3 regions of the Actinosynnema sp. NPDC023658 genome follow, and region 3 is predicted to be linked to each of the others. Evidence: riboswitches for the same ligand, from Rfam matches in the RefSeq annotation. Region 3 holds a riboswitch; each other region holds the start of a gene.

The links. Region 3 has a riboswitch for thiamine pyrophosphate ahead of AB0G02_RS15025 (thiamine ABC transporter substrate-binding protein). Riboswitches for the same ligand answer to the same signal wherever they lie in the genome.
Region 1: it holds a riboswitch for thiamine pyrophosphate, as region 3 does, so the genes downstream of both, thiC (phosphomethylpyrimidine synthase ThiC) here and AB0G02_RS15025 (thiamine ABC transporter substrate-binding protein) in region 3, are expected to answer to the same signal.
Region 2: it holds a riboswitch for thiamine pyrophosphate, as region 3 does, so the genes downstream of both, thiO (glycine oxidase ThiO) here and AB0G02_RS15025 (thiamine ABC transporter substrate-binding protein) in region 3, are expected to answer to the same signal.

Annotation. Positions count from the first base shown of each region.
Region 1 is NZ_JBFAAX010000032.1:461-5,054, reverse strand. Features, by position in the region: gene AB0G02_RS06915 (GNAT family N-acetyltransferase) at 1-556, opposite strand, end outside; gene thiD (bifunctional hydroxymethylpyrimidine kinase/phosphomethylpyrimidine kinase) at 777-1,580, opposite strand; gene thiC (phosphomethylpyrimidine synthase ThiC) at 1,580-3,229, opposite strand; TPP riboswitch at 3,220-3,347, opposite strand; gene AB0G02_RS06900 (hypothetical protein) at 3,441-4,202, shown strand; gene AB0G02_RS06895 (hypothetical protein) at 4,268-4,594, shown strand, end outside.
Region 2 is NZ_JBFAAX010000032.1:6,678-17,249, reverse strand. Features, by position in the region: gene AB0G02_RS06975 (sugar ABC transporter permease) at 1-625, opposite strand, end outside; gene AB0G02_RS06970 (sugar ABC transporter substrate-binding protein) at 633-1,919, opposite strand; gene AB0G02_RS06965 (GntR family transcriptional regulator) at 2,161-2,919, shown strand; gene AB0G02_RS06960 (MFS transporter) at 3,645-5,102, shown strand; gene AB0G02_RS06955 (threonine/serine dehydratase) at 5,110-6,045, opposite strand; gene AB0G02_RS06950 (S1 family peptidase) at 6,577-7,743, shown strand; gene AB0G02_RS06945 (class III extradiol ring-cleavage dioxygenase) at 7,845-8,600, opposite strand; gene thiE (thiamine phosphate synthase) at 8,600-9,259, opposite strand; TPP riboswitch at 9,304-9,415, shown strand; gene thiO (glycine oxidase ThiO) at 9,401-10,408, shown strand; gene thiS (sulfur carrier protein ThiS) at 10,405-10,572, shown strand, end outside.
Region 3 is NZ_JBFAAX010000108.1:710-6,992, reverse strand. Features, by position in the region: gene AB0G02_RS15035 (mannosyltransferase) at 173-1,384, shown strand; gene AB0G02_RS15030 (4a-hydroxytetrahydrobiopterin dehydratase) at 1,340-1,633, opposite strand; TPP riboswitch at 1,667-1,783, shown strand; gene AB0G02_RS15025 (thiamine ABC transporter substrate-binding protein) at 1,771-2,805, shown strand; gene AB0G02_RS15020 (iron ABC transporter permease) at 2,781-4,418, shown strand; partial or broken gene AB0G02_RS15015 (ABC transporter ATP-binding protein) at 4,418-5,023, shown strand; gene AB0G02_RS15010 (hypothetical protein) at 5,023-5,688, shown strand; gene AB0G02_RS15005 (BBE domain-containing protein) at 5,610-6,029, shown strand; gene AB0G02_RS15000 (hypothetical protein) at 6,199-6,283, shown strand, end outside.

The sequences.
Region 1 (4,594 bases), on a different contig from region 3:
AGCGTGAGCGGGCCCAGGAGTCGGTGTCGGCGGCGGGGTCCTCCCCGACCGCGACGGCGAACTCCCCGACCCACCGGATGACGTCGTCCAGGTCCTCCGCGGCCGCGGTCCGGGCCCGACCGGCCGGGAGCGGCGGCGGGGTGAGCGTGCCGAGGCGGTGGAGGAGGACCCGCACCCCGGGCGTCGCCACCGCGCCCGCGTGCCGTTGCCACGCCTCGCCGAAGGCGGTGGCGGTGTCGTGGTCCGCGGTGACGCCGGCGAGCGTGACGCCGAGGCCGGCGAGGTGGGCGGCGAGGGCGTCGGCCTGCCCGGGGGAGAGGCCGGTGAGCGTCAGGCGTCCCGTCGGACGGCGGTAGCAGGCGGCGCGGACCTCACCCCCCGACTCCAGCCGGCCGAAGACGGTGGCGCCCGCCCCGGGCACGTCGCCGCGGGCGCGCAACCTCTCGGTCACGGTCAGCGGCATGGTGTGCAGGTCGGGCCGCGACCGCAGGAAGTCCCCGGCCCGGCCCAGGAAGTCGTCGACGTCTTCGGTCAGGTGCCAGCCGTCCGCGCGCATGCCTCATGGTCCCGGGTGCGCCCGGCCTGACTTGCCCCGGTCGACGCCTGCACCAGCTCCACCGCCCCGCTGACCAGCCCCGCGACGGCGAACACCACGAACGGCCGCCGCGTGGCCAGGGTGGCGGAGAACCCGGCCGGCTCTCCCACCGCCAGAACGACGGCCGGCCCTACCCACCGCCAGAACGACCGGCGGCCCTCCCACCGCCACGACGACCCGGCTAACCCTCCAACCGCCACAACGGCGACACAGGACCGACACCGGCGCCCAACGGGTACGCGGCGGCCACCGAGCGGACCACGAAGTCCTTGCCGAACCGCACCGCCGTCGGCACGTCCGCACCCCTCGCCAGCTGCGATGCGACAGCCGACGCGAGCGTGTCACCGCTGCCGTGCGTGTGCCGGACGTCGTACCGCGGCCCGACCAGCTCGACGAACCCCGCCCCGTCGTACAGCAGGTCCAGGCACTCCGGGTCGTCCCACAGGTGACCGCCCTTGACCAGCACCCACCGCGGGCCCATCGCGTGCAGCGCCTCGGCGGCCTTGCGCTGGTCGGCACGGCTGCGCACGTCGATGCCGGTGAGCAGCCGCACCTCGTCCAGGTTCGGCGTGACCAGCGTCGCCCGCGGGAACAGCAGCGTCCGCAACGCGTGCAGCGCGTCGTCGGCCAGCAGCTGGTCGCCGTGCATCGACGCGGCCACCGGGTCCACCACGAACGGCCCGACGTCGACCCGGTCCAGCGCCCCCGCGACCGCCTCGATGATCGCCGCCGACGCCAGCATCCCCGTCTTCGCCGCGTCCACCCCGATGTCGGACGCCACCGCCTCGATCTGCGCCGCCACCACGTCCGCCGGGATCTCGGTGTACCCGGTGACGCCCAGCGAGTTCTGCACGGTCACCGCCGTGACCGCCGTCATCCCGTGCACGCCGCACGCGAACAACGTCCGCAGGTCGGCCTGCAGGCCCGCACCACCGCCGGAGTCCGACCCGGCGATGGTGAGGACCTTCGGTGGCGCGGACGCCATCACTCGACCACCGGCAGGTAGACCTTGTTGCCGTGCTCGGAGAACTCACCCGACTTCTCCGACATGCCCGCCTCGATCGCCTCCACAGTGGACAGACCGCGCTCCTCCGCGTACCGCCGCACGTCCTGGGTGATCTTCATCGAGCAGAACTTCGGCCCGCACATCGAGCAGAAGTGCGCCGTCTTCGCCGGTGCGGCGGGCAGCGTCTCGTCGTGGAACGACCGCGCCGTGTCCGGGTCCAGCGACAGGTTGAACTGGTCCTCCCACCGGAACTCGAACCGGGCCTTCGACAGCGCGTCGTCCCAGTCCTGCGCGCCCGGGTGCCCCTTGGCCAGGTCCGCCGAGTGCGCCGCGATCTTGTACGTGATCACGCCCGTCTTCACGTCGTCCCGGTTCGGCAGGCCCAGGTGCTCCTTCGGCGTGACGTAGCACAGCATCGCCGTGCCCAACCAGCCGATCTGCGCCGCGCCGATGGCCGACGTGATGTGGTCGTACGCGGGCGCGATGTCCGTGGCCAGCGGCCCGAGGGTGTAGAACGGCGCCTCGCCGCACCACTCCTCCTCCAACCGCACGTTCTCCGCGATCTTGTGCATCGGCACGTGACCCGGGCCCTCGATCATCACCTGCACGTCGTGCGCCCGCGCGACGTGCGTCAACTCGCCCAACGTGCGCAGCTCCGCGAACTGCGCCTCGTCGTTGGCGTCCGCGATCGACCCCGGCCGCAGCCCGTCACCCAGCGAGAACGTCACGTCGTAGGCGCGCAGGATCTCGCACAGCTCCTCGAAGTGCGTGTAGAGGAAGCTCTCCTTGTGGTGCGCCAAACACCAAGCCGCCATGATCGACCCGCCGCGCGACACGATGCCCGTGACGCGGCGAGCGGTCAGCGGCACGTACCGCAGCAGCACCCCCGCGTGCACCGTCATGTAGTCCACGCCCTGCTCGGCCTGCTCCACCACGGTGTCGCGGTAGACCTCCCACGACAGCTTCGCCGGATCGCCGTCGACCTTCTCCAACGCCTGGTAGATCGGCACCGTGCCGATCGGCACCGGCGAGTTCCGCATGATCCACTCGCGGGTCTCGTGGATCCGCCTGCCCGTCGACAGGTCCATGATCGTGTCCGCGCCCCACCGCGACGCCCACACCATCTTCTCCACCTCCTCCTCGATCGAGGAGGACACCGCCGAGTTCCCGATGTTCGCGTTGATCTTGACCAGGAACTTCTTGCCGATGATCATCGGCTCGGCCTCGGGGTGGTTGCGGTTGAGCGGGATCACCGCCCGCCCGGCCGCCACCTCGTCCCGGACGAACTCCGGGCTCATGCTTTCGCGCGCCGCGACGAACCGCATCTCCGGCGTGATGATCCCCGCCTTCGCGTACGCCAGCTGCGTCACCGCGCCGCCCACCGGCTCCCGCGCCGCGACCCACTCCGCGCGCAACCGCGGAAGTCCACTGTGGACGTCGATGGTCGCGTCCCCGTCGGTGTACGGACCCGAGGTGTCGTACAGGTCGACGTGCTCGCCGTTGGTCAGCTCCACCCTGCGGAACGGGACCCGCACACCCTCGCCCACCTCGCGGTAGACCTTCCGCGAGCCCGAAACGGGCCCGGTCGTGACACTGGGCTTGACCGAACGGTCGTCGAGTGCCGTCACGTCGTTCCTCCCTACGCCGGCATTACCCGGTCAGGTTCCGGCGGTCGGCGGCACCGGGACCTCGAAGTCCCAGCCGCCCTCTCAGCCCGCTGTGGCGCGAGCTCCCGCGTGTGTTGAGTTGTCGGACTGTCGAGCTGACCATAGCCACGGCCCGGTGCCGATGCCAAGGTGCGGATGCCAAGGGCCACCGTTTGCGCGTACCTTTCACCGCGTGGCTGATCACCAGCCGTTCCCGCCCGGCGCCCGGCGCGTGGCCCGCCCCGCCGCCGTCTCGCCGTGCCCGTCGTGCGGCGACCTGGCCGGCCGCGGCTACCCCGCCTGCCGGTACTGCGCCGAGCTCGTCGACCAGTACTGGCTGCTCGACTGGCAGGTGCTGCTGGCCGCCGAACAACTCGCCGAAGGCGGCTCCGGCGAACGCGAACTGGCCGAGCTCGTCCTCGCCGACGAGGTCGGCCACCACCCCTGGACCTGCACCGACTGGGCGATGACCCTCGTCACGTGCAGCCAGTGCGGCGACGAACTCGCCACCGGACCCGCCGACTGCGTCCGCTGCGCCATGGCCGACGGCCTGCGCTGGTCCTGGGACCACGCCGGGTACCCCCACGCCATGACCGCCGGCGAACACGCGCTGCGGGTGGCCAGGGCGACCCTGCGCGCACCCCACCGCGCCCGTGCCGCCACCGTCGGCGCCTGGCGGCTGCTGATGCCGTTCCTGCTGGTGGGCGCACTGCCGACGGTCGGCCAGGTGCGGCGCATCAGGGCCGCCGTCCTCGCCGGCGCCTACGCCGACCTGGCCCGCTGCGCCACGCACGTCAAGCTGGCGTCGTTCCCCGAGCTGCCCTGGCGCCGCCCCGAGCGCCCGTCGCGCCCCGACCACCAACCCAGGTCCCCGCGCGACCAGCGCGCCACCGCCGACCCGGTCCGCGAGCGGTCGACCCCCGGCGCGCACGAGCCCGCCGCGGACCCGGCCTAGCGCTCCGACCGCCATGTGATCCGGATCACTGACGACAACGCGGTCCGGTCCACCACGTCTTCCCGATGACGCCGAGAACAACGCCGGCGAATACGCCGGCGAGCGACATCGCGCGGCGTCACCTGAATTCCGGGGGGAATACAACCGTGCAAAAAATCGTGAAGACAACCGTGCCCCTGCTCGCCTCCGTGGCGACCGCACTCGCGCTCACCGCACCGGCCGACGCGGCGAGCGACCCCACCGTCGGACGCGCCAAGCCCATCGACACCCGCGTCGACCTCGACGGGGACCACCGACCCGACAAGGTCGTCCTCGAAGTCGTCCCCGACAACCCGGACGAACAACAACTCGTCGCCACCGTCAGCGGAATCCGCCTCACCGCCCGGATCCCG
Region 2 (10,572 bases), on a different contig from region 3:
ACGCCAGGAACGGCACCGCCTGCCACACGATCAGCAGCCCGATCACGGCCAGCGTCGACGTGCCCGTGGAGAACCACGAGAACCCGGCGAACGAGTCGAACCCGACCTTGACCAGCGTCTTGTTCAGGATCCCGTACTGCTGGTCGAAGATCCACTGGTAGACGGTGGTCGCCGCGAGCAGCGGCATCGCCCACGCCAGCAGCATCGCGACCTGGAGCAGGATCCGCACCACCGGGCTGACCTGCCGCATCAGCAGCGCGATCAGCAGCCCGGCGAGCACGGACACGATCACGACGACCCCGGTGAACACCACGGTCCGCACCGCGATCGTCCAGAAGTCCGGGTCGCCCAGGATCTCGGTGTAGTTGTCCAGACCGGTCCACACGACCTCGCCGCGGGTCAGCTCGCGCAGGTTCAGCTTGCGGAAGCTGGTCACCACGACGGAGAGGACGGGCCAACCGATCAACCAGAGGATGGCCACCACGGCGGGTGCCAACAGCAGGTAGGGCAGCGCCCGGTCGAAGGCGCCACCCCGACGGCGCGGTGCGCCGTCCGGTGCGGCACGCCGCGGTGCCGACGAGGAGTTCGTCGGCACCGCGGCGTCGGTCGTGTGCACGGCCGTCATCCGGTCGTCATCCGCCCAGGGTCTTCGACAGGGCGGAGTTCGCGTCGGCCGTCGCCTGGTCCAGCGGCTTCGCGCCGGTCAGGTACGCGGTCAGCATGTCCTTCAGCGGGTTCTGACCCGCCTCGACCGCGGCCCACGACGGCGTGGTCGGGGTGACCTTGCCGTTCGGGGCGGAGTCCGCCAGCGCCTTGCCGATCGGGGTGGTGGCGAGCTTGGAGGTGTCGGTCGAGGTGCCGGGCACCGCGCCGCCCTCGGCCAGCATGTCCTGGTACTTCGCCGAGCTGAGCAGCTTCAGGTACTCCTTGGCCAGGTCCTGGTTCTTGCTGCCGGCCGGGATGGCGAGGTTCGAGCCGCCGAGGAACACCGGGGCGGTCTTGCCCGCGGTCTTCGACGGGATCGGGAACGCCGAGGTCTTCTCCTTCAGGTCCGGGTTGGCCTTGACGGCGCCCGCGAGCTCCCACGGCAGGCCGATCATCATGCCGACCTTGCCCGTGCCGAAGACCTCCATCTGCTGCGGGGTGGCCTCGTCGGCGTCCTTCGGGGCCTTCGTGCCGGAGGTGTCGACCAGCTTCTTGTAGAACTCCAGGCCGGCCTTGGCCTGCGGGGTGTCCACCGAGCCCGCCCACGCGGAGCCCTGCGACTTGGCGACGTCGCCGCCCTCGTCCCAGATGAACGACAGCAGCACGTACCACGACTGGCCGGGCAGGTAGAGGGGCTGGAAGTCGGGGTCCGCGGCGTTCGCGGCCTTCAGCTTCTCGATCGCGCCGACCCACTCGTCACGCGACTTGGGCGGAGCGGTGATGCCCGCGGCCTGGAACAGGTCGGTGCGGTAGATGACCGTGCGGTTGGCCGCGTAGAACGGCAGGCCGTACTGCTTGCCGTCCCAGGTCAGCGAGTCCTTCAGACCGCCGAGCCACTTGTCGCCGTTGAGGTCCGAGACGTCGCCGCTGAGGTCGAGCAGCGTCTCCTCGGCCGCGAACTTCGCCGTCTGGGTGTTGCCCAGCTCGATGACGTCAGGCGGGTTGTTGCTGGTCAGAGCGGTGGTCAGCTTCTCCTGGATGCCGTTCCACTTCTGGACCTCGTACTTGACGGTGACGCCGGCGTGCGAGTCCTGGAACTCCTTGTTCAGCGCGTCGGTCAGGGTGGTCGGCGCCGAGCCGTCCATCAACCACACCGTCAGCGTCTTGGGTTCCCCGGAGTTGCCGCTGCCGCCGCCGTCGGAGCTCGTGCCACATCCGGCCACGGCCACCGCGAGTGCGGCGGCACCTACGGCCAGTCCTCTCCAGCCCTTCACGTTGTGCGCCCTTTCCCCATGCCCCGATCCCAACGACCGGAACTCCAAGTGGTGTAGACCAATGCGGCCTAGAGTGTGCCTCGCCACAGGGCATGTCAAGGCCGTTGCGGGACCGTTGCAAAGTCATCGGATCATTTTTCCGGCCCTTGTCGGGGGTTCGGGCGCACGATCCGACGAGGACAAGGCATCCTGTGTCTGGGAGCGCTGGCAAGGTCGGCCGGCAAGCGGCGAGGAGGAAGGCATGCTCGAGACGAGCCCTGCGACTGGCGTGGACGCCAGGACTCGCGCGCAGCGCGAGCCGAAGTACTGGGGACTCAAGCGGCATCTGCTCGACCTCCTGCGCGCGTTGCCGCCAGGATCGCCCATCCCGACGGAGCGATCCTTGGCGGCGGAGTTCGACGTGTCCAGGACCACGGTGAGGCAAGCGCTTGCCGAACTCACCGTGGAAGGTCGGTTGCTGCGCGTGCAGGGCAAGGGCACGTTCGCGGCCGAACCGAAGGTGGCCCAACGCCTGCAGCTGTCGTCGTACACAGAGGACATGAAGGCCCAGGGCAGGCAGCCCTCGTCCCGCCTGATCGAGGCCTCGGAGATGGCCGCGGAGGCCGAGCTGGCCAGGCTGCTGGGCGTGCGGGCGGGCGCGAAGGTCCTCCGCCTGCACCGGCTGCGACTGGCCGACGGCGAGCCCATGGCGATCGAGACGACGCACCTTGCGCTGGGCCGGTTCCGCGGCCTGCGGCGCTACCTCGCGCCGGGCGCGTCGCTGTACCAGGTGCTGCGGGAGCGGTTCGGCGTCGAGATGGGACACGCGGAGGAGACCATCGAGACGGCGCTGGCCTCGCCGGAGGAGGCCGAGCTGCTGGGTGCCGACATCGGTCTGCCGATGCTGCTGCTGTCGCGGCACTCGTTCGACACCGAGGGCAACCCGGTGGAGTGGGTGCGCTCGGTCTACCGGGGCGACCGCTACAAGTTCGTGGCCACCCTGAACCGCCCCGCCGGCTAGCCCGGGGAGCCTGACGCGACCCGGCCGGGACCGGGTGGCGTCGCGGGCCGCCCGGCTGGATGCCGCCACCCCGGGTCGCGCGACCCTCGTGCGCCGACCTGGGCCACACCGAGCCGGACCGAGCCGCGCCGCCACGCCACGCCGAACTCGACCGACCCCGCCTGCCCGGACTCCGACCCCGCCCGCCCAGTCACACCCAAGCCTCACCCCCGCAGGTTGCAGGTCGCGGTGCCGGTGGGAACGCGGTGTCGCATTCCCGCGCGGCCGACCTGGCGACATTCCCTCGCGGCCGGCCCGCGCCTCCGACCGCCCGGGTCTCGCGCCCCCGCGCTGCTCGCTAGCACCTTCCGCGCGGCCGGACCGCACCTCCCACGCGACCTGCTTGGCGCACTCCCTCGCGGCTGGCGCGCACCCTCCGCCGGGGCCGGACCGCGCCCTCCGCACTGCCAGCCCGCACCCCCCGCGCTGCCAGGCCGCACCATCCGCGTGGCTGGTCCGCGCCCTCCGCGCTGCCGGCCTGCACCTTCTGTGCGGCTGGCCCGCACTCCCGCGTGGCTGGCTCGCGCTCCCGGGTGGCCGGTCCGCACTCCCGCGTGGCCGGTCCGGCGCGCTTCGCAGGCGTACCCCGGCCAGGGGGACCCCTGTTCTTCATCCTGCCACCCGCCACCGACGGGTTCGGGTGCTCCGGCGCGGCCTGTGGACAACCTCCGGCGCAGAATGGGTCGGTGGCGGACACTGTGGTGTGGGGGACCGGACGGGCGCGGGCTGTGCTGGCCACGACCATCCTCGGCTCGGGCATGGCGATGTTGGACAGCACGATCGTCAACGTCGCCCTGCCCCGCATCGGCGGGGAGCTCGGGGCGTCCGTCGCCGGCCTCCAGTGGATCCTCGACGGCTACCTGCTGGCGCTCGCCTCGCTGATCCTGGTCGCGGGCTCGCTCGGTGACCGGTACGGCCGCCGCCGGGTCTTCACCTTCGGCGTCCTCTGGTTCGGCGCGGCCTCGCTGCTGTGCGGCCTCGCGCCCACGACGGAACTGCTGGTCCTCGCACGCGTCCTCCAGGGCGTCGGCGGCGCGCTGCTCACCCCCGGCTCGCTGGCCATCCTCCAGTCGGTGTTCGTCCGCGCCGACCGGGGACGCGCGATCGGCACCTGGTCCGGCCTGTCCGGCGTCGCCACGGCGATCGGCCCGCTGATCGGCGGGCTGCTCGTGCAGGCCTGGTCGTGGCGGCTCGCGTTCCTGGTGAACCTGCCGGTCGCGGCGCTCTGCGTGTGGCTGGCCCGCCGCCACGTGCCGGAGTCCCGCGACGAGGCCCTGACCGGCCACCCGAACTTCGGCGAGTCGGTCGTCGGCGCGGTCGGCCTGGCGGGCATCACCGGCGCGCTGGTCGAGGCGCCGGTGCGCGGCGCGGACGCGCTCGTGGTCACCGCCGCCGCCATCGGCGTCGCCGGCCTGGTCGCGTTCGTCGTGATGCAACGCCGCGGCCACGACCCGCTGGTGCCCCCGCAGCTGTTCGCCAACCGGACGTTCGTGCTGGCCAACGCCCTGACGTTCCTCGTCTACGCGGCCCTGGGCGGGGTCATGGTGCTGATGGTGCTCCAGCTCCAGGTGTCGCTGCACTACCCGCCCACGGCCGCCGGGCTCGCCAGCCTGCCCATCACGCTGATCATGCTCGCCCTGTCCGCGCGCTCCGGCGCGCTCGCCCAGCGCATCGGGCCCCGCGCCCAACTCGTCGGAGGTCCGGTCCTCATCGGGATCGGCATGCTGATGCTGCGGTGGGTCGAACCGGGCGCCGGCTACTGGACCGGCGTCCTGCCCGGCCTGCTGGTGTTCGGCTTCGGCCTGGCCGCGGTCGTGGCGCCGGTGACGGCGACCGTGCTGGCCGCCGCACCCGACCGGTACGCGGGGATCGCCTCGGGCGTGAACAACGCCGTCGCCCGCACCGGCAGCCTCGTCGCGGTGGCCGTGCTGCCCGCCGTGGCCGGCCTGACCGGCGCCCAGTACGCCGACCCGACCGCGCTCACCGAGGGCTGGCGGACGGCCCTGCTGGTGTGCGCGGTCGCGTCGATCACCGGCGGCCTGCTGGCCATCGGCACGGACAACGGCGTGCTCAAGCCGACCCCCGAGGTGCCCGAGTGCCACAGCTGCGGCATCGACGGCCCACCCGCCCGCGTGCACGACTGACCGGCGCTCACAGGTACCGGGCGAACACCTCCGGGTCGACGTTCCCACCCGACAGCACGGCCACCGCCCGGCCCGCCGACGCCCACTCCGCCGGCCGCGCGAGGTAGGCGGCGGCGGTGACCGCGCCGCTGGGCTCCACCACCAGCCGCGCCCGCCGGGCGAGCACCCCGACCGCCGCGCCGATCTGCTCCTCCGACACCGTGACGATGTCGTCCACGTACGCCAGGATGTGCTCGAACGTCAGCTCGGACGGCTCGGCGCGCAACCCGTCGGCGACGGTCCGGGCCCGGTCGCCCGCCGGCCACCGGACCAGCTCACCCGCCCGCAGCGACGCGGCCGCGTCACCGGCCAGCTCCGGCTCCACCCCGACCACCCGGGTCGACGGGCTGAGCGCCTTCACCGCCGTCGCCACGCCGGACACCAGCCCGCCACCGCTGACCGGCACCAGCACCGTGGCCACGTCCGGCAGGTCGGCCAGCACCTCCAGCCCGATGGTGCCCTGGCCCGCGATGACGTCGCGGTGGTCGAACGGCGGGATCAGCGTCGCGCCCCGCTCGACGACCAGCTCCGCGGCCCGCGCCTCGCGCTGCTCCACCGGCACCTGGAACACCTCGGCGCCGTGCGAGCGGGTCGCCTCGACCTTCACCCGCGGCGTGTCCTCCGGCACGACGATCGCCGCCGGCAGGCCGAACAGCTTCGCCGCGTACGCGACGGCCTGCGCGTGGTTGCCGCTGGAGTAGGCGACGACGCCGCGCGCCCGCACGGCCTCGGGCAGCCGCGCCACGGCGTTGTAGGCGCCGCGGAGCTTGAACGCGCCGACCGGTTGGAGGCTCTCGGGCTTGAGCCACAAGCCGTCGTCGAACCGCAGCAGCGGTGTGCGGACCGCCGCGCCCTCGATGCGGTGCGCGGCGGCCTGGATGTCGGAGAGGGTGACGAGTGCCATGACGACGATCCTCACCCCTGCGGCGGCTCCACACCTACACGGCCCGCTACCGGAACTCCTTCGGTGTCACCCGCTCGGGGCAACAGCATTCACACGTCTGTGGCTTGCCTCGCCGGATCACTTACTTCTGGCAAATCCGCCCGAATCGGTGATCGAATCACTACCTTGAGTGAGAGTTAACTGTCAAACGCTACACAGCGCAGTCACGTGCGCGTGTCCTGTGACACACTTCGCCCTCAGATGGCCCGAACCGTAATAGGTAACAGGGTCATAACGTCGCTCGAACGGGCGAGTACTGGTCGGTAGAGACCGTGGAGGAGGGCCATGCGGGACCTGCGAGCGCTGTCCGCGCGGCGCGTCCTACCGCGGACGACCGGGATATCGGAGACCCGAGCGGCGACCCGGGCGAGGAGTAATGGGGTGGGGCGACCCCTGCCGCCGCCCCACCACCCGTCCCCCTAGAGCCCCCGAGAGCGGTCCCTGCAACCAGGCTCTCGGGTTCCCTGCACCCGAAGATGAGGGAGACGCCTAATGAACCGCACGAGTGCGGTCCGCCTTGCGACGGCCGTCCTGCTGGCCGCCGGCACGGCTACAGCTCTCAGCGTACCGGCCATCGCGGCGCCCGCCGCGCCCCAGGGCGCAACCGCGGCCGACACGGAGAGCTACCCCGCCGAGTTGCTCCAAGCGGTGCAACGCGACCTGGGCCTGAACGCCGAACAGATGACCGCCCGTTTGGCGAGTGACGCTCGCGCGGGTGAGGTCGAGTCCGCGGCGCGGTCCGCGGTCGGCAGCGCCTACGCGGGGTCGTGGATCAACGCGGCCACCGGCAAGACGGTCGTGGCGGTGGCCGACCCGGCGAAGGCGGACGCGGCGCGTGCCGCCGGTGCCGACGCCAAGTACGTCGCCTTCTCGCACCAGCAGCTGACCGGGACCAAGACGGCGATCGACGCCATGGCGGCCCCGAAGTCGGTCACCGGCTGGCGGGTCGACGAGCAGACCAACTCGGTCGTCGTCGAGGTCAACCGCCTCCAGCGCGACGCGGCGGCGGACGCGTTCCTGGCCGAGGCGGCGAAGCTCAGCCCGGCGGTCCGCGTGGTCGAGGTCGACCAGACCCCCACCACGCTGTACGACACGCGCGGCGGCGACGCGTACTACATCGGCGGCACCAGCCGGTGCTCGATCGGCTTCGCGGTCTCCGGCGGTTTCGTGTCGGCGGGCCACTGCGGCCGCGTGGGTGCGACGACGACCGGCTTCAACCGCGTCTCGCAGGGCACGTTCGCGGGCTCGTCCTTCCCGGGCAACGACTACTCCTGGGTCCGGACGAACTCGAACTGGACGTCCCGCCCGTGGGTCAACCGCTACAACGGCACCAACGTCACCATCACCGGCTCCAGCGAGGCGGCGGTCGGCGCGGCGATCTGCCGCTCGGGTTCCACCACCGGCTGGCACTGCGGCACCGTCTCGGCCAAGAACCAGACGGTGAACTACTCGCAGGGCACGGTGTACGGCCTGACCCGCACCAACGTCTGCGCGGAGCCCGGTGACTCGGGCGGTTCGTGGGTGGCGGGCTCCAACTACAGCCAGGCCCAGGGCGTGACCTCCGGCGGTTCGGGCAACTGCTCCTCCGGCGGCACGACCTACTTCCAGCCGGTCAACGAGATCCTGAGCGCCTACGGGTTGAGCCTGACCCGCGGCTGATCGCGCTCCAGGCGCGCGGCTGTCCCCCCTGCGGGCCGCGCACCGCACGACGAACACCCCTCGGGCCACCGGTCCGGGGGGTGTTCCGTTGCGAGGAGGGGTCAGGCGAACTGCACGGAACGCTTGGACAGCCCGTACCAGAAGCCCTCGACGGTGGTCGTGGCCTCCTGCGCGGCGCTCGCGCCCAGCGACACGAACAGCGGCGCGAAGTGCTCGGTGCGCGGGTGGGCGATGGCGGCGGCGGGCGCCTTGCGCCGGAAGTCCAGCAACGCGTCCACGTCGCCGTCGACCAGCGCCCGCCCGGCCCAGTCGTCGAACTCCGCGGACCACGACGGCGGCTCGTAGTCGGTGCCCGCGGACATGTCCACGCAGCTCAGGTTGTGCGTCATGAACCCGCTGCCGACGATCAGCACGCCCTGCTCGCGCAGCGGGGCCAGCCTGCGGCCCACGTCGAACAGCACGCGCGGGTCGAGGCTGGGCAGGGACATCTGCAGCACCGGGACGTCCGCCTCGGGGAACATCTCCTTCAGCGGCACGTAAGCGCCGTGGTCGAGCCCGCGCCGCTCGTCGTGCGCGACGGGCTGCTCGACCAGCCTGGTGACCTCGCGGGCCAGCCCGGGCGCTCCGGGCGCCTCGTAGGTGACGTCGTAGTACCGCTGGGGGAAGCCCCAGAAGTCGTACGTCAGCGGCACGGTCGTGGTCGCGCCGACGGTCAGCGGGTCGTTCTCCCAGTGCGCGGAGACGACGAGGATCGACTCCGGGCGCGGCAGCGTCGCGGACCACGACCTGAGTTCGCCGGTCCACCGTTCGTCGTCGGCCAGCGGGGGCGCCCCGTGGCCCAGGTACAGCACAGGCATCACACCGACGACTGTACGCCGTCTAGTTGAAGTTTCAACCAGGCTGCCGCGGCGCGCGGATCCTCCGCTTCGGTGATGGCGCGCACGACCACCACCCGGTCGGCGCCCGCGGCCAGCACCTCGGGCAGCCGCTCGGCGTCGATGCCGCCGATGGCGAACCACGGCCGGTCCGTCGTGCCCGCCGTCGCGCGCACCAGGTCCAGGCCCGGCGCGGGACGGCCCGGCTTGGTGGGCGTCGGCCAGCACGGGCCGGTGCAGAAGTAGTCCACGCCCGGCTCCCCGGCCGCCGCCCGCGCCTGCGCGACGTCGTGCGTGGAACGGCCGATCGCGATGTCGTCGCCCAGGATGCGGCGGGCGTGCGGCACCGGCAGGTCGTCCTGGCCCAGGTGCAGCACGTCGGCGTCCACGGCGAGCGCCACGTCCGCCCGGTCGTTGACCGCGAGCAGCGCGCCGTGCCGGGCGCACGCCTCCGCGAGCACCTCCAGCGCGGCGATCTCCTGCTTCGCCTCGAGTCCCTTGTCCCGCAACTGCACGACGTCCACGCCGCCCGCGAGCGCGGCGTCCGCGAACTCGGCGAGGTCCGGTCGGGTGGGGGTGCAGAGGTAGAGCCGTGCGCCGGCGAGCCGCCGCCTGATCCGCGTTCCGTCGAGTCCTGGCACGGGCGGCACGGTAACCGCCGGCGCGTTCCGTGCGCTACGGTGGACGTGGTCCGCACGGGAGCCTGGATTGCACCGGGCTGAGAGGGAGCGTGGTTCGCTCCGACCGTCGAACCTGATCCGGGTCATGCCGGCGCAGGGAGCGTGAGTGCCTTGGCAGTGCGAGTGACCGTCCTCGGCGGTGGCGTCATCGGCCTGTCCGCGGCCTGGTGCGCCGCGCGCGCCGGCTACCCGGTCGAAGTGGTCGACGTCCCCTCGCCGCACGGCGGTTCGTGGGTGGCGGGCGGGATGCTCGCGCCGATCACCGAGGCGTGGCCGGGCGACGAAGAGGTGCTGGCCCTCGGGGTCGAGTCGTTGGAGCTGTGGCCCGAGTTCGCCCGCGAGCTGGGCGTGGAGCTGAGCCCGGTGGGCACGCTGGCCGTGGCGGTCGACCGGGCCGACGTCGAGGTGCTGGACCAGCTGTGCGCCTACCTGGAACGGGTGGGGCGGTCGGCGTCCCGGTTGACCGGCCGCGAGCTGAAGGCGCTGGAGCCCGGTCTCGGCGCGGTCCGGAGTGGACTGTCGGTGCCGGGTGACGTGGCCGTGGACAACCGCGCGCTGCTGCGCGCGCTGCGCGAGGCGTGTGCCGCCAACGGTGTGGTGTTCGCGGCGGAGCCCGCCGAGGACCGCGACGTGACGGTGATCGCGGCGGGCGCGTGGAGCCGGGACCTGCACCCGTTGCTGCGCGAGGTGATCCGGCCCGTGAAGGGGGAGATCCTGCGGCTGTCGGCCCGTCCCGGCGCGCTGCCGCCGCCCCGGCACACGATCCGCGCGCACGTGTCCGGCCGGCCGGTGTACCTGGTGCCCCGCGAGGACGGGTTCGTGCTCGGCGCGACCCAGTACGAGGCCGGTTTCGACGGCGGCGTGACCGCGGGCGGCGTGCTGGACCTGCTGCGCGACGCGGAGGTGGTGTGGCCGGGCATCGGTGAGTACGCGCTGGTCGAGACCGCCGCCGGGTTCCGCGCGGGCAGCCCCGACAACGCGCCGGTCGTCGACTGGCTCGAACCCGGAGTGCTGGCCGCCACCGGCCACCACCGCAACGGCCTGCTGCTCGCCCCCGTGACGGCGCGGCGGGTGCTCGCCCTGCTCCGCGAAGGAGGAAACAACCGGTGAAGGCGAAGGTCAACGGTCTGGAGCGGGAGCTGGCCGACGGGTCGACCGTCGCCTCCGTGCTCGCCCTGCTCGACGCGCCGCCCAGCGGTGTCGCGGTCGCGGTGGACGGCGAGGTCGTGCCCCGCGCGGCGTGGGCGACGACGGCGGTCCCCGAGGGGGCCGTG
Region 3 (6,283 bases):
GCGAAGACGCCCCCCGCGGTGGCGAGCATCCCCAGTGCGGAGACGGTGAAGACGACGATGTCGGTGGTCATGCGGTTATCCCCTTGCGTTGATCTCCCACTCGTCTTGACGTCCGGGTACCCGGTTCCGTGGCCCGGCAGTCGTGCAATTCACACGAACGTGGAGGTGCAGGGTGAGACTTCGCGCACTGGAGGGGCGAGCCCTCGCGGTCGCGCCCTGGGTGTTCGGCCTCTCCCTGCTGGGACACCTCGCGATGGTCGCGTTCCAGACGAAGATGACCATGGTGGACCTGATGGTCTACCGCAACGCCTCGCCGGAGCTGTTCACCGGCCTGCTCTACGACTGGCGGCTCAAGGAGTTCTCCGACCAGTTCGCCCTGCCGTTCACCTACCCGCCGTTCTCCGCGCTGGTCTTCGTGCCGCTGTCGTGGGTGCCGTGGGGCGTGGCGCGGTGGTTCTGGCAGCTCGTCTGCCTGGCCTGCCTGTGGTTCACCACCCGCAAGTCGCTGCAACTCCTCGGCAGCCACGACCCGCGCCGCGCGATGCTGTGGACCGGCCTGTTCGTGTGGGTCGAACCCGTCCGCACCACGCTGAACTACGGGCAGATCAACCTGGTGCTGGCGGCCCTCCTGCTCGGCACGATGGTCAGCGCCCGGAACTGGAAGCGGGGCGCGGGCGTCGGCATCGCGGCCGGGTTGAAGCTCACGCCCGCCATCTCCGGCCTCTACTTCCTGGTCAACCGCCAGTACAAGGCGGCGGTGTGGTCGATCGCGGCGTTCTTCGGCACGGTCGCGGTGGCGTACGCGGTGTCGCCCGCCCTGTCGAACGAGTACTGGTTCCACCTGCTCGGTGACGCCTCCCGGGTCGGCCCGGTCGGGTCCGCGATCAACCAGTCGCTGCGCGGCGCGCTGTCCCGCACGGTCGGCTACGACATCGGCACGGGGCCGCTGTTCCTCGCCGCGGTGGCCGTGGCCGCCGTGCTCGCCGGGTTCGCGCTGCGCGCGGCGGTGAAGGCGAAGGACGTGCTGGCGATGGTCGTCGCCGTGCAGTTCCTCGGCCTGCTCGTCTCACCGATCTCGTGGAGCCACCACTGGGTGTGGGCCGTGCCCGCCCTGATGTGGTTGATCTACTCGGCCCGGCACCGGCTCGCCACCGCCACCGCCGTCGCGTGGGTCCTGGCTATCGGCAGCTACCTGATCTCGTTCCTGCTCAAGGCGCAGCCGTCGATCTGGATCATCCCCCGCCCCTGGTACTACTCGGCGCTGGGCTGGGTCTACCCGGCGGTGGGCCTGCTCACGCTGGTCACGATCGCCGTCGTCCTCCGGGACCGGGCGAAGGCCTCAGCGCAGCGCGTCGAGGACCCCGTCGATCTCCTCCGCGAGTGACACGTCCAGCGCGGTGATCCCGCCGGTGGAGTGCGTGCTGCACCGGAACGTGAGCGTGCGCCAGCGGATGTCGATGTCGGGGTGGTGGTCGTCGTTCTCCGCGATCTCCGCCACCCGGTTCACCACCTGCAACGCCTGCGCGAAGCTCTCCAGCTCCACGGTGCGCACCAGCGCGGCGTCCTGCGCCCGCCAGTCGGGCAGCGCGGTCAGCGAGGCGGTCACCTGGTCGTCGGTCAGCAGCTCGGCCATGGGGCCGATCGTGCCACCGCGCGGGGTAAGCTGCGCGTTCGCCACGGGAGTCCGGTGCTGCGCCGGGCTGAGAGGAAGGCGCGCGAGCCTTCGACCGTCCACACCTGATCCGGGTCATGCCGGTGTAGGGAGAGATGATGTTCCGACGAGTGCTGCCCGCCGTGACCGCGTTCGCGCTGCTCACGGCCTGTTCGGTGACCACGTCCGACGCGCCGGCGGCGGGGGAGCGGGTCGTCACGCTGGTGACGCACGACTCGTTCGCGCTCAGCCCCGAGCTGCTGGACAAGTTCAAGACCGACACCGGCATCACGATCAAGACCCTCGCGAGCGGTGACGCGGGCGAGGTGACCAACAAGCTGGTCCTGACCAAGGACGCCCCGATCGGTGACGTCGCCTTCGGCGTGGACTCGACGTTCGCGTCCCGCGCGCTGAAGGAAGGCGTGTTCGCGGAGTACGCGAGCCCCGAGGCGCAGAAGGGCTCGCAGCGCTACCAGCTCGACCCGCCGAACCGGCTGCACGCCGTCGACGTCGGTGACGTGTGCCTCAACATCGACGTGGCGGCGTTCAAGGACGTCGGTGAGCCGAAGCAGTACTCCGACCTGGCCGACCCGAAGTACCGGGACATGCTGGTGGTCGAGGACCCGGCGACGTCGTCACCGGGCCTGGCGTTCCTGCTCGGCACCATCGACCGGTTCGGCGCGGACAACTGGACGAACTACTGGGGTCAGCTCAAGGCCAACGGCGTGAAGGTCGTCAGCGGCTGGGAAGAGGCCTACACCCAGGACTTCTCCGGTTCCAGCGGCAAGGGGCCGCGGCCGATCGTCGTGTCGTACGCGTCGTCGCCGTCGGCGGAGATCGGTGACGACGGCACGCCGCGCACCAAGGCGCTGCTGGACACGTGCTACCGCCAGGTCGAGTACGCGGGCGTGCTGAACGGCGCGAAGAACCCCGAGGACGCGAAGAAGGTCGTCGACTTCCTGCTGGGCGAGCAGGTGCAGGCCGCCGTGCCGGGGCAGATGTACGTCTACCCGGCCCGCGAGGGCGTCGCGCTGCCCGAGGCGTGGACGAAGGCCGCTCCGCTGCCCACCACCGCGCGGTCGCTGCCCGCCGACGAGGTCGACGCGAACCGCGAGCGGTGGGTGCAGCAGTGGCGCACGTTGGTCCAGGGCTGAGCCGACGGGCGCACCCAGGTCGACGGCTGTCCCCGAGCCCGCGGCTGACGTGGTCGCTGGCCGCGCTGCTGCCCCTGGCGTTCCTGGGGGTGTTCTTCGCCTGGCCGGTGCTGGCGATCGTCGGGCTCGGCCTGGGTGACGGCGGTGTGCTGCCGGTCCTGGCCCGCGCCGACACGTGGGACCTGGTCGGGTTCACCCTCGGCCAGGCCGCCGCGTCGACGGTGCTGGCGCTGGTCGCGGGCCTGCCGGTGGCGTTCCTGCTGGCCCGCTGCCGGGTCCGCGGCACGGGCGTGGTCCGGGCGGCGGTGATGGTGCCGTTCGTGCTGCCGACCGTGGTGGTGGGGCTGGCGTTCCGGGCGCTGTGGCCCGACGGCGGTGTGCTGCCGATCGTGCTGGCCAACGCGTTCTTCAACGTCGCCGTGGTCGCCCGCACGGTCGGCGGCCTGTGGGCGCGGGTCGACCGGCGCGCGGAGGACGCGGCACGGGCCCTGGGCGCGTCACGCGTGCGCGCGTTCACGTCCGTGGTGCTGCCGTCGTTGGCGCCCGCGATCGGGTCGGCGGCGTCGGTGGTGTTCCTGTTCTGCGCCACCAGCTTCGGCGTGGTGCTGGTGCTCGGCGGCGCGCGCCACCGCACCCTGGAGACCGAGATCTACCTGCGCACGGTGGAGCTGTTCGACCTGTCCGGGGCCGCCGCGCTGTCGTTGCTGCAGTTCGTCGCAGTGGTCGCGGTGCTGGTGGTCGGCGGGCTGGCGCGGCGCAGGCGGGAGCAGGGGTTGCCGCTGCGGGTCGAGCCGCCGCGTCGACCGGTGGGCGGCGAGCGGGGCGTGGTCGTGGCGGCCTGGCTGGTGGTGGTGGCGCTGCTCACGCCGGTGGTGGGGCTGGTGCTGAGGTCGTTGGCGACCGACGACGGCTGGAGCCTCGCCGGGTACGCGGCGCTGACCGGCACGGGGGAGCGCGGCACGCTGGCCGTGTCGGGGCTGGACGCGGCGGTGAACTCCGTGCTCGTGGCGACCGACGCGACGTTGGTGGCGTTGCTGGTCGGCGTGGTGTCGGCGGTGGTGCTGGTGGGCCTGCGGCGGCACGGGTCGTGGTTCGCGGAGACCCTGGACACGGCGCTGATGCTGCCGCTGGGCGTGTCCGCGGTGACGCTCGGCTTCGGCTACCTGGTCACCATGGACGCGCTGCCCGGTGACTTCCGCACGTCACCGCTGCTGGTGCCGTTGGCGCAGGCGCTGGTTGTGACGCCGTTGATCGTGCGGATCGTGCTGCCCGTGCTGCGGGCCGTGGACGAACGGCTGCGGCAGGCGGCGGCGACGCTGGGCGCGAGCCCGTGGCGGGTGTGGCGGGAGGTCGACCTCCCGCTGGCGTCGCGGTCGCTGCTGGCGGCGGCCGGGTTCGGGTTCGTGGTGGCGCTGGGGGAGTTCGGCGCGACGAGCTTCCTGGCCCGACCGGACGCGCCGACGTTGCCGGTGGTGATCGCCCGGCTGATGTCGCGGCCGGGTCAGCTGAACAGCCAGATGGCCTACGCGGCGTGCGCGTTGCTGATGGTGGTGACCACGGCGGCCGTGCTGGTGATCGAGCGGTTGCGCGTGCCGAGCGGCGGGGAGTTCTGATGTCGTTGCGCGTCGACGGGCTGGGCGTGCGGTACGGGGACGTGGCGGCGGTGTCCGGTGTGGACCTGTCGATCGCGGACGGCGAGGTGGTGGCGCTGCTCGGGCCGTCGGGCTGCGGCAAGTCGACGTTGCTGCGCGCGGTGGCCGGGTTGGAGCCGCCGAGCGCGGGGACCGTGTCGTGGGACGGCGTGGACCTGGCCGGCACGCCCGTGCACCGGCGCGGTTTCGGGTTGGTGTTCCAGGACGGGCAGCTGTTCCCGCACCGGGACGTGGCGGGCAACGTCGCGTTCGGGCTGCGGATGCGGCGGGTGGAGCGGGAGGCGCGCGAGAAGCGGGTGGCCGCGCTGCTGGAGCTGGTCGGCCTCGCCGGGTTCGGCGGGCGGCGGGTCACGTCGCTGTCCGGTGGCGAGCAGCAGCGGGTGGCGCTGGCCCGCGCCCTCGCGCCGCGACCCCGGCTGCTGCTGCTGGACGAGCCGCTGTCCGCGCTGGACCGGGCGTTGCGGGAGCAGCTGGCGGTGGACCTGGCGCGGCTGCTGCGCGAGACGGGCGCGACCGCGCTGGTCGTGACGCACGACCACGACGAGGCGTTCACGCTGGCCGACCGGTGAAGCTGCACCGCCGCTGGGGCACCACCATCCCCGGCGGGTCGTGCGCCACCGTCGGCGCCGGCGGGCACATCGTCGGCGGCGGCTACGGGTTGCTGTCCCGCCGCAACGGGCTCACCGTGGACCACCTGCACGGCGTCGAAGTGGTCACCGCCGGCGCCGACGACCGCACTCCCCCGCGCGAACTGCTCCCCCGCGCCCCGCGCCAGGTGCTGCTGCACGACATCACCATCGGCTGGGACCAGGTCGGTTCCGGCGGCGCCGAGCCGGCCCGCATGCTGCGCCGCTTCAGCCGCTGGTGCGAGTGCCGCTCCACCCCCGGGTCCACCGCGGACAACCAGCTGTTCGCGCTGTTCCGCGTCTTCCCGCAGCTGACCTCCGACTCGCGGGCGATCAACCTCACCACCCAGGTCGCCATCGACGACGACGCGCCCGAGAGCCTGACCCGGGCCCGGGCCACGCTCAGGGCACCTGGAACCGGCGTGCCGACTACAAGTCGGCCTACCACCGCCGCCTCACCGACCACCAGGTGGACACCCTGGTCGCCACGTTCGCCGCCGCCGGTCGGGGCGCGGAGGGCGCCCGGGTGTCCCTGGACACCTACGGCGGGCAGGTCAACGCCACCACCGAGCAGGCCACCGCCACCCCGCACCGCGACTCGGTGATCAAGGTCCAGTACATGACCTTCTGGACCGACCCCGCCCAGGACGACGACCACGTCCGGTGGCTGCGCGACACCTACACCCGCATCTACGCCGAGACCGGCGGGGTGCCCGCAGCGGCCGACCACGACCCCGACGGCGCCGCCACCGACGGCTGCTTCGTCAACTACCTCGACGCCGACCTGCCGGAACGCCCCACCGCCGAGGCGGCGAGCTGGTGGCAGCTCTACTACGGCGCCACCAACTTCGGCAGGCTCGTGCGCGCCAAACGCGCCGTCGACCCCGACGACGTCTTCCACCACGCCCAGTCCATCCCCGTCACCCCGCCGCGGCAACACCCGTGAACCCGCTCCGGGCGGGCCACCGGGGCGACCGCCGAGCCTGACGGGGGCGGCATGACCTGACCGACGCGCAGCCGACGATGCCGCAACCGGTGAACGGGCGGACCCGGCCGGTTGGGGATCGAGCTCGAACCGGCGGCACGAGTACCGGCGTTCCCCCTACGATCCGATCGTGACGAGCTTCCCCGCGGCTGCCCGGCGGGTGCGCGACGACGCGCTCACCCCTCGCGCGCGGTTGCTCGCCCTTCGGGAGTGCG